One region of the Ruegeria sp. CK1 genome, then DNA from elsewhere that is predicted to be linked to it. Evidence: riboswitches for the same ligand, from Rfam matches in the RefSeq annotation. Region 1 holds a riboswitch; the other holds the start of a gene.

Evidence for each region. Region 1 has a riboswitch for cobalamin ahead of ACR0L3_RS09070 (DUF1636 family protein). Riboswitches for the same ligand answer to the same signal wherever they lie in the genome.
Region 2: linked by a shared signal. The riboswitch ahead of ACR0L3_RS09460 (aromatic ring-hydroxylating oxygenase subunit alpha) and the one ahead of ACR0L3_RS09070 (DUF1636 family protein) in region 1 are both predicted to bind cobalamin.

Annotation. Positions count from the first base shown of each region.
Region 1 covers NZ_JBQFPX010000002.1:503,107-508,860, reverse strand. The annotation lists gene cobN (cobaltochelatase subunit CobN) at 1-2,251, opposite strand, end outside; gene cobW (cobalamin biosynthesis protein CobW) at 2,255-3,310, opposite strand; gene ACR0L3_RS09070 (DUF1636 family protein) at 3,315-3,689, opposite strand; cobalamin riboswitch at 3,782-3,990, opposite strand; gene ACR0L3_RS09065 (LysR substrate-binding domain-containing protein) at 4,062-4,946, opposite strand; gene ACR0L3_RS09060 (NAD(P)-dependent oxidoreductase) at 5,049-5,754, shown strand, end outside.
Region 2 covers NZ_JBQFPX010000003.1:16,412-22,165, reverse strand. The annotation lists gene ACR0L3_RS09470 (ABC transporter ATP-binding protein) at 1-897, shown strand, start outside; gene ACR0L3_RS09465 (glycosyltransferase family 2 protein) at 1,009-1,887, shown strand; cobalamin riboswitch at 2,033-2,236, shown strand; gene ACR0L3_RS09460 (aromatic ring-hydroxylating oxygenase subunit alpha) at 2,349-3,572, shown strand; gene ACR0L3_RS09455 (FAD-binding oxidoreductase) at 3,578-4,657, shown strand; gene ACR0L3_RS09450 (DEAD/DEAH box helicase) at 4,731-5,754, opposite strand, start outside.

The sequences.
Region 1 (5,754 bases):
TGACACCTTGCGTATAAGCGGCGCGGGTCGGAACCGAGCGCGGGTCGGTGGTATATAGGTTCCGCCCCGTCGGCAAAACATCCGACCGACCGCGGTAGGGAGAGCCCGAAGGTCCAGCCTCAATCCGTTTGCCCGCCAGCGCGTCCAACAGCGCCGACCTTTCGGCGTTTGCAGACGGCGCAGGATCGAAATTGCTCGTGACTTCCGGCACACGACCAAAAATGTGCAGCCCGTCTCCGAATTGACTTTCCTTGATGTCACAAACGAAGCGATCAATGCGGGTGATTGCCTCGGCAGTGCAGGTGGCCTGATCAAGACCAAGGTCGCCTTCGAGTCCTATGGCCTGCGCCTCATCCCGAATATCGATTTGCAAGCGATCCCTTCGCTTGGGGTCCAGCCCGTCGGCGTTTGAGAACTCATCCAACAGCGTTTCCAACCGCACCATGCGATCCGGCGTACCGCTTTCTTTCAAAGGGGGTGGAATATGCCCCAGCGTCACAGCCCCGATCCGGCGCTTGGCCTGAGCCGCTTCACCTGGGTCGTTTACGATGAAGGGATAGATTACTGGAAGGTCTCGGATAAGTGCTTCGGGCCAGCAATCGGCGGACAGGGCAACGGATTTTCCGGGTAACCACTCCAGAGTACCGTGCGCTCCGATATGGATCAGCGCATCTGCGCCTAAGCCTTCACGCAGCCAGAGATAAAACGCGATGTAGCTGTGGCGCGGAGTGCGGGATAAGTCGTGGTAGTCGTCATCGCGTAACTCTGGTGTGCCGCGTTCGGGTTGCAAGGCAATCAAAGCCTTTCCACGCATGAGGGCATTAAAGTGGAAGGCTCCATCTGCGAAAGCTGGGTCATCCTCTGGCCGGCCCCAAACTGTTTGCAAGTCCAAACGCAACTGTTCGGGCAGTCCTTTTAGCGCGGTTAGATAGTCTTGGAGTGACCACGAAACCCGGGCGTCCAAAAGAGTATCTGCAATCGGCTCTGCGGGTGCGGTGTCGTAACCTTCGCCTTGCAGATCAGAGAGCATCGCCTCGGTCGAGGCCAGAGCATCCAGACCAACGGCATGGGCCATCTGCCAATCTTTGCCCGGATAGGTCGACAGCACGAGCGCTGGGATTTGATCCGCTTTGGGTTTGTCGTGCAGGTTCAGCCAGCCGGTCACGCGGTCAATGATCGCCTCAATCCGTTCGGGTTCTGCCCGGTGGGCGAAGCGGGAATATTCCAGATGCGGGTCGCGTTTGCCGGGTTCCTTGAATGAAGCAATGCCCGCTGATATGCGCCCATCCACTTCGGGCAAAACCACATGCATCGCCAGGTCGGCAGGCGAGAGGCCACGTTCCGCGTCGGCCCACGCCTTGCGGCGCGAAGTGGCAAGGGCGACTTGAAAAACCGGCACATTGGCAGCGTCCAAAGGTGACGTACCCGATGCGCCTTTGCCTGAAAACGAAGTGGCGTTGATTATTGCTGATGGGGCCAGCGCCACGACATGTTCGCGCAGCCATTCGGCGGCTGCTGGTGCCTTAAGAGACGGGGCAAACAAACCCACTGCGTCGAATCCACGTGCGCGAAAACGTTGTATAAGCGCGGCAACCGGAGCTGTGTCTGCTGAGGTCAGGTATGCACGGTAGAAAGTCACAAGGACGCGGTTTGTGTCCCCAGTAAAAGCCTTGTCGACCGGGATCACACCACGATCCGGGCACCACGCGCCACATTCAGGGATCGTTTTGGCCCCCATCACCGGACCGGCATATAACCCTGCGGCGAGCGCCATCTGCGCCAGTGCCGCTTGCGCTGCGACTTCTCCGCCGGTGTCACACAGATGCGCAAGGCGGCGTAGGGAAGAAATGGGCAGAGTAGAATACTCGTCAAGTCGGGTGTCTTCGCGCCCATCCGCAGGCAAAACAGCCAGCGCGATGCCTTTGGCTTGGGCCAATGCCAGAACCTGTTGAAGCCCGTAAGTCCAATATGGCACCCCACCGATGAGACGGATTAGAATGCCCTTGGCGCCTTCCAGCGTTTGCTCGACATAAGTATCGACGGACAGTGGGTGCTTGAGTGCCGTCAGGTTTGCCAGCCGCATTGAGGGCATGCGCCCTTCGGGCCCACCGCCGCGATGCCAGCCTGCCGCGAAAGCGCCGAGGTCGCTGTCCGAAAAGGACAGCACCACCAAATCCGCCGGGCTCTGGCCCAGATCGGTCGGCGTCTCGGTTTCCTCTAACCCGTGGCTTTCGCGGAAGACGACGTGCATGGTTTACTCGGCGGCCTCGGCGACACCGACGAGGATATCGCGGATCGCGGCCTCTTTGATATCGTCATGCTCGGCGATAACAACCAGACGCGAACGGCGTTCTTCGCCGGGTTCCCACGGACGGTCGTACTGGTGACGCACGCGCGCGCCTACGGCCTGCACCAACAGACGCATCGGCTTGCCCTGAACGGCGGCATAACCTTTGACGCGCAGGATGTTCAATTCGTTGGCCAGACGTTCGATATTGGCGACCAGTAGGGCCGGATCGGTCTGTTCCGGCAGCTCGACGATGATGCTTTCGAAATCGTCATGCTCGTGATCATGGTGCCCGTCGTGATGCGACGGGCGGGCGTCCATGTCATCTTCGGCTGCTGCTTCCAGACCCAGAACAACGCGTACGTCCACGGCACCTTCGGCGACTTCGACGACGGGCAGGGGGCGCGGGGCCTCGGCTGCAATGATCTCTTTGGCCTTTGCAACCCCTTCCGGACCAGCCAGATCGGGCTTGGTCAGCAGGATGATGTCGGCGCAGGAGATCTGATCCTCGAACACTTCGGACAAGGGCGTCTCGTGGTCGATCGAGTCATCGGCTAGTCGCTGGGCATCCACGGCTTCGACATTCGGAGCGAAGCGACCGGCGGCCACAGCCTCGGCATCGGCCAGAGCGATCACACCATCCACGGTGATCTTGGACCGGATATCCGGCCAGTCGAATGCTTTCAGCAGGGGCTTGGGCAGGGCGAGGCCCGAAGTTTCGATCAGGATATGATCCGGACGCGGCTCAAGCGCCATCAGCGCCTCGATTGTCGGGATGAAATCATCGGCGACGGTGCAGCAGATGCAGCCATTTGCCAGCTCCATGATGTTTTCCGCCGGACAATCCGGGATGGCACAGGATTTCAGGATATCGCCATCCACACCTACGTCGCCAAATTCGTTGACGACAACGGCCAAACGCTTGCCCTGCGGGTTCTGCATCAGGTGCTTGACCAGCGTTGTCTTGCCCGAGCCCAAAAAGCCGGTGATCACAGTGACGGGGAGTTTTTCAAGGTTCGACATGATCTCAGGCTCCAATCGGGGGGATGCGCGAGGCGCAGTTTTTGCGGAAATGTTCAGGGCGTTCGCGCCACTTCACCAGCCCATCTTCGGTGGCCAAATATTTGGTCGCGCCGTCGACGATGACCTCGACATGATCAACCTCGTTCAGGTTCTCATAAACGAAAGTCCAGCGTTCGGGGCCGCCGCGCAGTACGATGGAACAGCCCTGATCGCAGTTTGACAGGCACTCGACAGGTTTAAGCTGGATACCATCCGGCAACCCTGCATCTTCCAGCGCTTTGTGTAACAACGTGCCGGGCCGTTGTTCGTCATTTTCGATTGGCAAGCCACGGCGGCAAGTGGTGCAGACCAGCAACTCGACGGGTGCGGTCTCGGTCATGTCTCTCATCCCCCCAAATCCTCTTTTCGGGGGACGGGGTTTCATGCGGGCCACGTCTGCACATGGACCCGACACCGGAACACCCCGTCCGGTTTCAACTTCGGGCGCTGGCAGGTCTCCCGGCTTGCGGATGTCGGGGCGTTAGCCCTGGCAGATGTCCCGCCTTCCCGGCCTAATCGGCCAGTGGCATTGGGCACCCTCTCCGGTCACGGTCGCGGGGGCGGCTGCGTTTGGCGGAAAACCCGTTGACGCATTCCCTTTTCATCCACCTTAAGTGGACACCAACGAAATGGACATGCGGCACGGGCAGGGGGGTTGTCAAGCGCGAGGCGCGGGTTGAATTCGCTCAGGTCAGAAAGCGACCCGCTTGTGTCAAACTGCGGCATCCATGGTCAGCCGATCCCGCAGCCATGCGCAAAACAGTCCCGCCGCTGCTGTCGGCTGGGCAGTCCCTTGTGCGCTGATCAAATAATGCGACTGGGCAAATGGAATCGCTGGGCCTGCTATATCAATCGGTGCACCTTGCCTGATTGCATTTCGCGCAAAACGTTCCAGTATCGTCGCGTAGCCTGCTCCGGCCATGACAAGCTGTAGCGCGGCGACCGTCGTATCCACCGAATGCTGGGGCGGTTGATCTGGTGGCGTGAAGTTGTTGGCCTCAAAATACTGCGCCCAATTATCTTCGTATCCAAGTATATGAATCAAAGGCCCTTTCTGCAGGTTGCTCAGAGTCGAAGTACTGCGTCCAACTCGGTGCACTGGAACCAGCTTTTCCTCGGTCAGCTTCTCAGAGCGCACTTCTGGCCAGTCGCCGTAGCCAAGCCGGATTTCCACGTCTACGTCGCTGGGCGCTACGTTGTCATTCCAGATGTGTGAGACCAAACGCACCGGTATATCCGGGTGTTTTTGGGTAAAGTCCGGCAGTTCTGCGGCCAACCAGTAAGTTGCAGTAGAAATCGCCGCGCGGATTGTCAGGGTTTGACGTGACGCGGGGCCAAACAGGCTGTTTGTCGAAAGCGCAATGTCACTTAGCGCACGCCGAACCGTTAACGAATAGGACTGCCCCAACTCGGTCAACTCCAAACGTCGGGCGTTCCGGGTGAACAGTTTTTGTCCCAGTTCGGCTTCAAGCGAGCGTATATGCAAAGAAACTGCTGTTTGCGTCAGGCCAATTTCCCGCGCCGCCGTTGTAAAGTTCAGATGCCGTGCAGCAGATTCAAAGCTGCGGAGCCATGCGGGGTTGGGAAGACGGTCCATTAATCACCAAATTATTTTGACCATAACGAACCATATTATTCATTTTATTTCACACTAGACAACGCGGATACTCAACATGAATGCGACCGTCAGGAGGAAAAGATGAAAGTCGGTTTTATCGGATTGGGAAACGTCGGCGGCAAATTGTCAGGCTCACTTCTGCGCAACGGAATAGATCTGACAGTTCATGACTTAAACCCCGACCTGGTTGCTGAGTTCGTCGCCAAAGGTGCCACAGCGGCGGAAAACCCAGCTCAGATGATGAGAGATTGTGACGCGGTGATCACATGTCTTCCATCACCTGCTGCTTCAGACGCGGTTATGCAACAAATGCTGCCCGAAGTTGCGCCGGGCAAAATCTGGATGGAGATGTCCACGACGGACGAGGCTGAGGCCAAACGCCTCGGTGCGCTGGTGATTGAACGCGGAGGGGCTGCCGTTGATTGTCCTGTATCTGGCGGGTGCCACAGGGCGGCGACCGGCAATATCTCAATCTTTGCCGGATGTGACCGCGAAACGTTCGAGCGAATCCTGCCGTTCCTTACCACGATGGGGCGCCGCGTTCTGCACACTGGGGAACTGGGGTCGGCTTCGGTCTTGAAGGTGCTCACGAACTATCTGGCGACGGCAAACCTGATCACGTGCGCCGAGGCGTTGGTAACGGCCAAGGCCGCCGGTATGGATCTAAACACCACATATGAAGCGATTAAGATATCCTCGGGCACCTCATTTGTGCACGAGACTGAAAGTCAGGTTATCTTAAACGGGTCGCGTGATATTTCCTTTACGATGGACCTGGTGAAAAAAG
Region 2 (5,754 bases), on a different contig from region 1:
GCGTTGATGATGGCGTATGAACCAGCCAAAAGACTGACACGCGTTCGCGTCAAACTTGAGATTGGATTGCGTCGCGTACGTATGTTGTTCAATATTATTGATCAGCCCGAAACTTTGGCCGAAGGAGACGACCCGCAAGTGTTGCCTGATGGTCCAAAGGAAGTGAAGTTTGAAAATGTAACTTTCAGCTATCGCAGCAGTGAGCCGATAATCAGAGACCTCTCTCTTACTTTTGATGCTGGAAAAACAACGGCGTTGGTTGGGTTGTCGGGGGGCGGCAAGTCAACCATTCTGAATCTTGCACTTCGGCTATACGACCCGCAGAGCGGTCAAGTTACGATTGACGGCCAAGACGTCAAGCATGCCTCGTTTAAAAGTTTGCGCGCAAACATGTCGTTTGTCGGCCAAGAAACCTTTTTGTTTTCAGCATCTATTGCGGACAACATCCGGCTTGGAAGGGAAGGGGCCTCGCGCCAGGATGTAATCGAAGCAGCAAAAGCTGCCAATGCTTACGATTTCATAATGAATTTGGAAGACGGTTTTGACACATATGTAGGTGAAAATGGGGCGTTCCTGTCCGGTGGGCAAAAGCAGCGCCTGGCCATTGCCCGAGCCTTGTTGCGAGATAGCCCTATTTTGTTACTGGACGAGCCGACTAGTGCCTTGGACTCTAAATCTGAAAAACTTGTGCAAGAAGCCTTGCAAAGGCTGACCGCAAACCGGACGACCATTATTGTAGCGCACCGCCTATCCACAATCCTTCACGCTGACCAAATCGTGGTGATTGAGGCTGGGCAAATTGTAGAAAAAGGAAGCGCCAGAGAGTTGCTGAAAAATGACGGTGCTTTCCGCGCGTTGTACGACCATCAGTATTCCAATGCTGTTGAGTCTGGCTAAACACATTCCAGTCAAGAAAATACGCTGCTGGGTCTAGCTCAATATGCGGCGAGAACGCTATCTTCCTTAATACAACAATAGGCAATCCGCTGTGGGTTCTTGATTGCAGAAATGAATATTGACGCTTCGATCATCATTCCGACGTATAATAGCTGGGACAAACTGCAGTCCTGTCTAGATTGCCTTGCGGGTCAGACTCTTGGTCCAGAGAAATTTGAAATCATTGTTGTGAACAATGCTTCTTCTGACTGTATTCCCAAAGATTTCCGGCTTCCTTCAAATGCGCGGGTTATCACAGAGGGCAAGCCAGGCTCTTATGCCGCGCGTAACAAGGGAATAGCTGCTGCGAAAGCCGATTTGTTGTTCTTCACGGACTCAGATTGTCTGCCCGTCCCGGGATACATTGAAAGCGGTCTGCGTATCGCACATCAACACCCAGACATTGGCCGCTTTGGGGGCGACGTTCAACTTATTCCAAATGGCTCCGAATGGAGTTCTGTGGAGCTGTACGATTACCACCTTGGACTTGCGCAGCAAAAATGGGTTGAGAGAGGCCGCGCGGTCACTGCCAACCTTATAGTGCGCCGATACATGTTTGACCGTATCGGTCTATTTAATGGCGATGTGTTGTCGGGCGGTGATATGGAATGGAACGACCGGGCGACTGCGGCTGGGGAACCGATTGTGTTTGCCGCCGATGCGATAGTTCAACACCCTGCCCGCAGTAGCTTGAAGGAATTTGCGACAAAAGTGCGCCGTATTGAGGGGGCAAGAATTCGCCGAAATGCCCGACGCGGGATATTAAACTATGTACCGCCAATTCAGAAGTTGATCCCTTCCTTTCGAACTTTCGCAAGTTTGCGAAAAAAGCCCGAACTCAACTTCCAGCAAGCTCTAGGTATTTGGCGCATACAATACTTGCTGCGGCTAGTTATGATCTCGGAAACAGTTCGGCTACTTTGGTTTCGGCAGTCAGATATCAGGAAATAGCAAAAGACGTCAGCAAATTCATGGTGCCTTTGCTATTGGCCCCGTGGGTTTGGCGCGTCATTTATCGCAGGCTTAGGTCCAAACTCACTATGTCTGTTTTGGATTTGAAATTGTCGCAACCTTCTCAGCGCATTTGGGTTTCGGAAATATCCTGACCACGTGAGGTGCTGCTGTTTGATTCTCAGACAGTGGAGAATTGGGAAGCCGGTGAAATTCCGGCACTGCCCCCGCAACGGTAACGAAGGTCAGATTCGGCAATCAACCACTGGGACGAGGATCCCGGGAAGGTGCTGAACTCAGGCGCAAGCCCCTTCGAAGTCCGGAAACCAGCCTCATGGATACGTCAAACCGCGGGTGGCGGTGGGGGCATGTGTTTCGGAGGCGGTCCTCGCGCGCCTGCGGACGGCTCCTGCTTGTCATCTGCCCAAGCAACGCCGCGGGGCGCGGCAGGAGAGCTAGAAGTGAGCAATATCCAAACCCTTTTGGCCCGCAGAACGCCGGGCTACGCACTGGAACAAGCCTTTTATACCGATTCAGAGGTTTTTCAGGCCGATCTTGAAACCATTCATTATCGCGATTGGCTGTTTGCGATTCCGGCGTGTGAATTGGTCAAGTCCGGTGATTATGTGACGCATACTATAGGTGCCTATCGCGTGATTATTGTACGTGGTGCAGACAACCAAATCCGTGCGTTTCACAATACTTGTCGTCATCGCGGCTCGATTATCTGCAAGGCCGCCAAGGGCCATGCACCTAAGCTTGTGTGCCCGTATCATCAGTGGACCTATGAGTTGGACGGTTCTCTGCTGTGGGCACGCGACATGGGTCCGGATTTTGAACCAAAACAACATGGGTTGAAGCCGGTTCACTGCCGGGAACTGGCAGGACTTGTCTATATTTGTCTGGCGGACACTGCCCCGGATTTTGATACTTTCGCTGACACTGCCCGGCCCTATCTTGAACCGCACGACCTGGTGAATGCCAAAGTGGCCTTTGAAAGCTCGATCATCGAGAACGGCAACTGGAAGCTGGTCTGGGAAAACAATCGCGAATGTTATCACTGTGGCGGCAATCATCCGGCGCTGTGCCGCACGTTCCCGGACGATCCCGCTGTAACCGGTATAGAGGGCGGTGAAACCCCACCTCGCATGCAAGCCCATTTTGATCGGTGCGAGGCCGCGGGATTACCTTCGCAGTTCTATTTGCATGGTGATGGGCAATACCGTTTTGCCCGGATGCCTCTGAACGAGGGTGCTGAAAGCTACACGATGGACGGCAAGTCCGCCGTGCGTCGTTGGTTGGGTCGATCGCCGTTTGCTGATGCCGGGTCGTTGTTGAAGTTTCACTATCCGACCACGTGGAACCACTTTCTTGCAGATCATTCGATCATGTTCCGTGTCACCCCAATCAGCCCAACAGAAACCGAAGTTACGACGAAATGGTTGGTTCACAAGGATGCCGTCGAGGGCGTCGACTACGATCTTAAACGACTGACCGAAGTCTGGATGGCAACCAATGACGAAGATCGTCAGGTCGTTGAAGACAATCAGCAAGGCATTAACAGTCCGGCATATGAGCCTGGTCCCTATTCGACCACGCAGGAATCGGGTGTGCTGCAGTTTGTCGACTGGTACTGCAGCAAACTGGCTAATCATTTGGCACCCGACGCGATGGCAGCGGAGTGATCACAATGAAAGATGTCAGCGTGCCAGCAACTGTCTGGCAAGACAGTGAAACACTGGAATGTGTCTCGGTGGTTCCCGAGATGCCAAATACTGCAAGCTTTTCGTTTCGCGCGCCTTCAGGGGCGCAATTTGCGTATCAACCTGGGCAATTTCTAACCTTGGAAATCCCTGCTCCGGGCCAGCCGGGCGGAATGGTGCATCGCACGTACACCATTTCGTCGTCTCCGTCGCGGCCACGGTCGATCACGATCACCGCCAAGGCGCAATCCGACAGTATCGGCACGCGCTGGATGTTGGACAATTTGCAACCCGGCATGCGGGTGAAAGCGATTGGCCCAGCTGGACTTTTCACAAATGCTGAAAGCAATGCAGGAAAATACCTTTTCATCTCGGCCGGGTCGGGCATCACACCGTTGATGTCGATGACCACCTGCATGTGGGACGAAGGGCGCGATCTGGACATTGTGTTCATCAACTGTGCCAAGCGGCCCTCGGAAATCATATTCCGTCAGCGATTGGAACAGATGGCCAGCCGGACGCATGGCTTGGACTTAAAGTTCGTAGTTGAAGAGGCCGACTCATTCCGCCCCTGGACCGGATTTCAGGGCCAGTTCAACCAATTGATGCTGGGCCTAATGGCGCCCGACTATCTCGACCGTGAGGTCTATTGCTGCGGGCCGGAACCCTTCATGCAGGCGGTGCGTGATGCGCTTTCTGGTCTGGGCTTTGACATGGCCAATTATCATCAGGAAAGTTTTGGCGCGCCTGTGGAAACGGAAGCGGATCAGCCGAAACTGGACGATGTCATTCCAGATGATGACAGTAACGCAGAGATATTATTCGCAACCTCGGGCGTGACCGCTAAGGTTGCTGAGACCGACACGGTTCTGGCTGCTGCGCGCTCGGTCGGGCTGAACATTCCTTCGGGTTGTACTTTTGGCGTCTGCGGAACCTGTAAAGTGAAGAAAAACCGTGGCGAGGTTCACATGGTTCACAATGGCGGGATATCTGAAGACGACATAGAGGCGGGGTATATCCTTGCCTGCTGTTCGAACCCGATTGGAAAGGTTGAAGTCGACATCTGACAAAAAGGGAAGCCACAGACGCGGGCTTCCCTTTCTTCTTTCTCTAGCGGACAGAGGCCGCGCATACATTAACTTACTTCTTGCGCATCGGTACGCTGTTGCCCCCGGTGTTCGATGCAGCCGCCCGAGCACGATTTTTCTTGCTGTTTGGTTTTCCCTTGGGCGGCGGTGGGCCTTTCGGGCGCTTGGGTTTGAAATCTCGATTTTCTTTCTTTGTCCTACCGGCGTCTCTGGTTTTGTTACGGTTGGGCTTGGCGCTTGCTTCGACCTTTTCAGGTTTTGCGTTCGCTTTCTTTTTGCGCGGTTTGGCAGGTTGAGGTTCGGCGAGGCGAGGAGGGTTGCCTTCCGAATTTGCAGGGCGTCTTTTCGTTTGTGTGCCGCGCTTGGGGGTGGGCTTTATAGATTTAGACGAATCCGGTGCCGTGTTCAGCCGTACGACCTCTTTTGTGCCCTCGATCTTCATATCTGGTCCGATAGCATCCAAAAAGCCGGGAACACTGCTTTCGCGAATTTCAATGTAGGTCACATCCTCTGCGATGCGGATTGCTCCGACATCGGCCTTGGTGATATTTCCGGCTTTGCAAACCATTGGCAGCAGATAACGCGGGGAAGCGTTGTGTTTACGTCCCTCCGATAGCGAGAACCACACACTCGGTCCGAAAGCTGCCTGTGCCTTTGGCGAATTGGCAGTTACTTCGCTGAGTTCTTCAGGTGCGGAATGTTGGCGTTTGTATTGACGGACATACGCAGCTGCGAGTTGCTCTGGTGTAAATTTTGACACAAGTTCTTCCACCGAAGCCTGCTCGCTGTCGGCAATGTTTGCCTCCCAATCCTCCGAGCCGAACATCCGCGTTAAATCTTGTGTGTTAACCTCTTCAGCCGACGGTGCTGCGCCCCATTGAGCTGTGAGTTTGGCGAATTTCAGAAGCCGTTCGGCTTTTTTCAACGATGCAGGAGCGACGATCAGAGTGCTGACGCCCTTACGACCGGCACGCCCGGTCCGACCCGAACGATGCAGAAGGGTTTCATGGCTGTTGGGCAACTCGGCATGAACCACAAGATCCAAGTTTGGCAGGTCAATCCCGCGTGCCGCGACA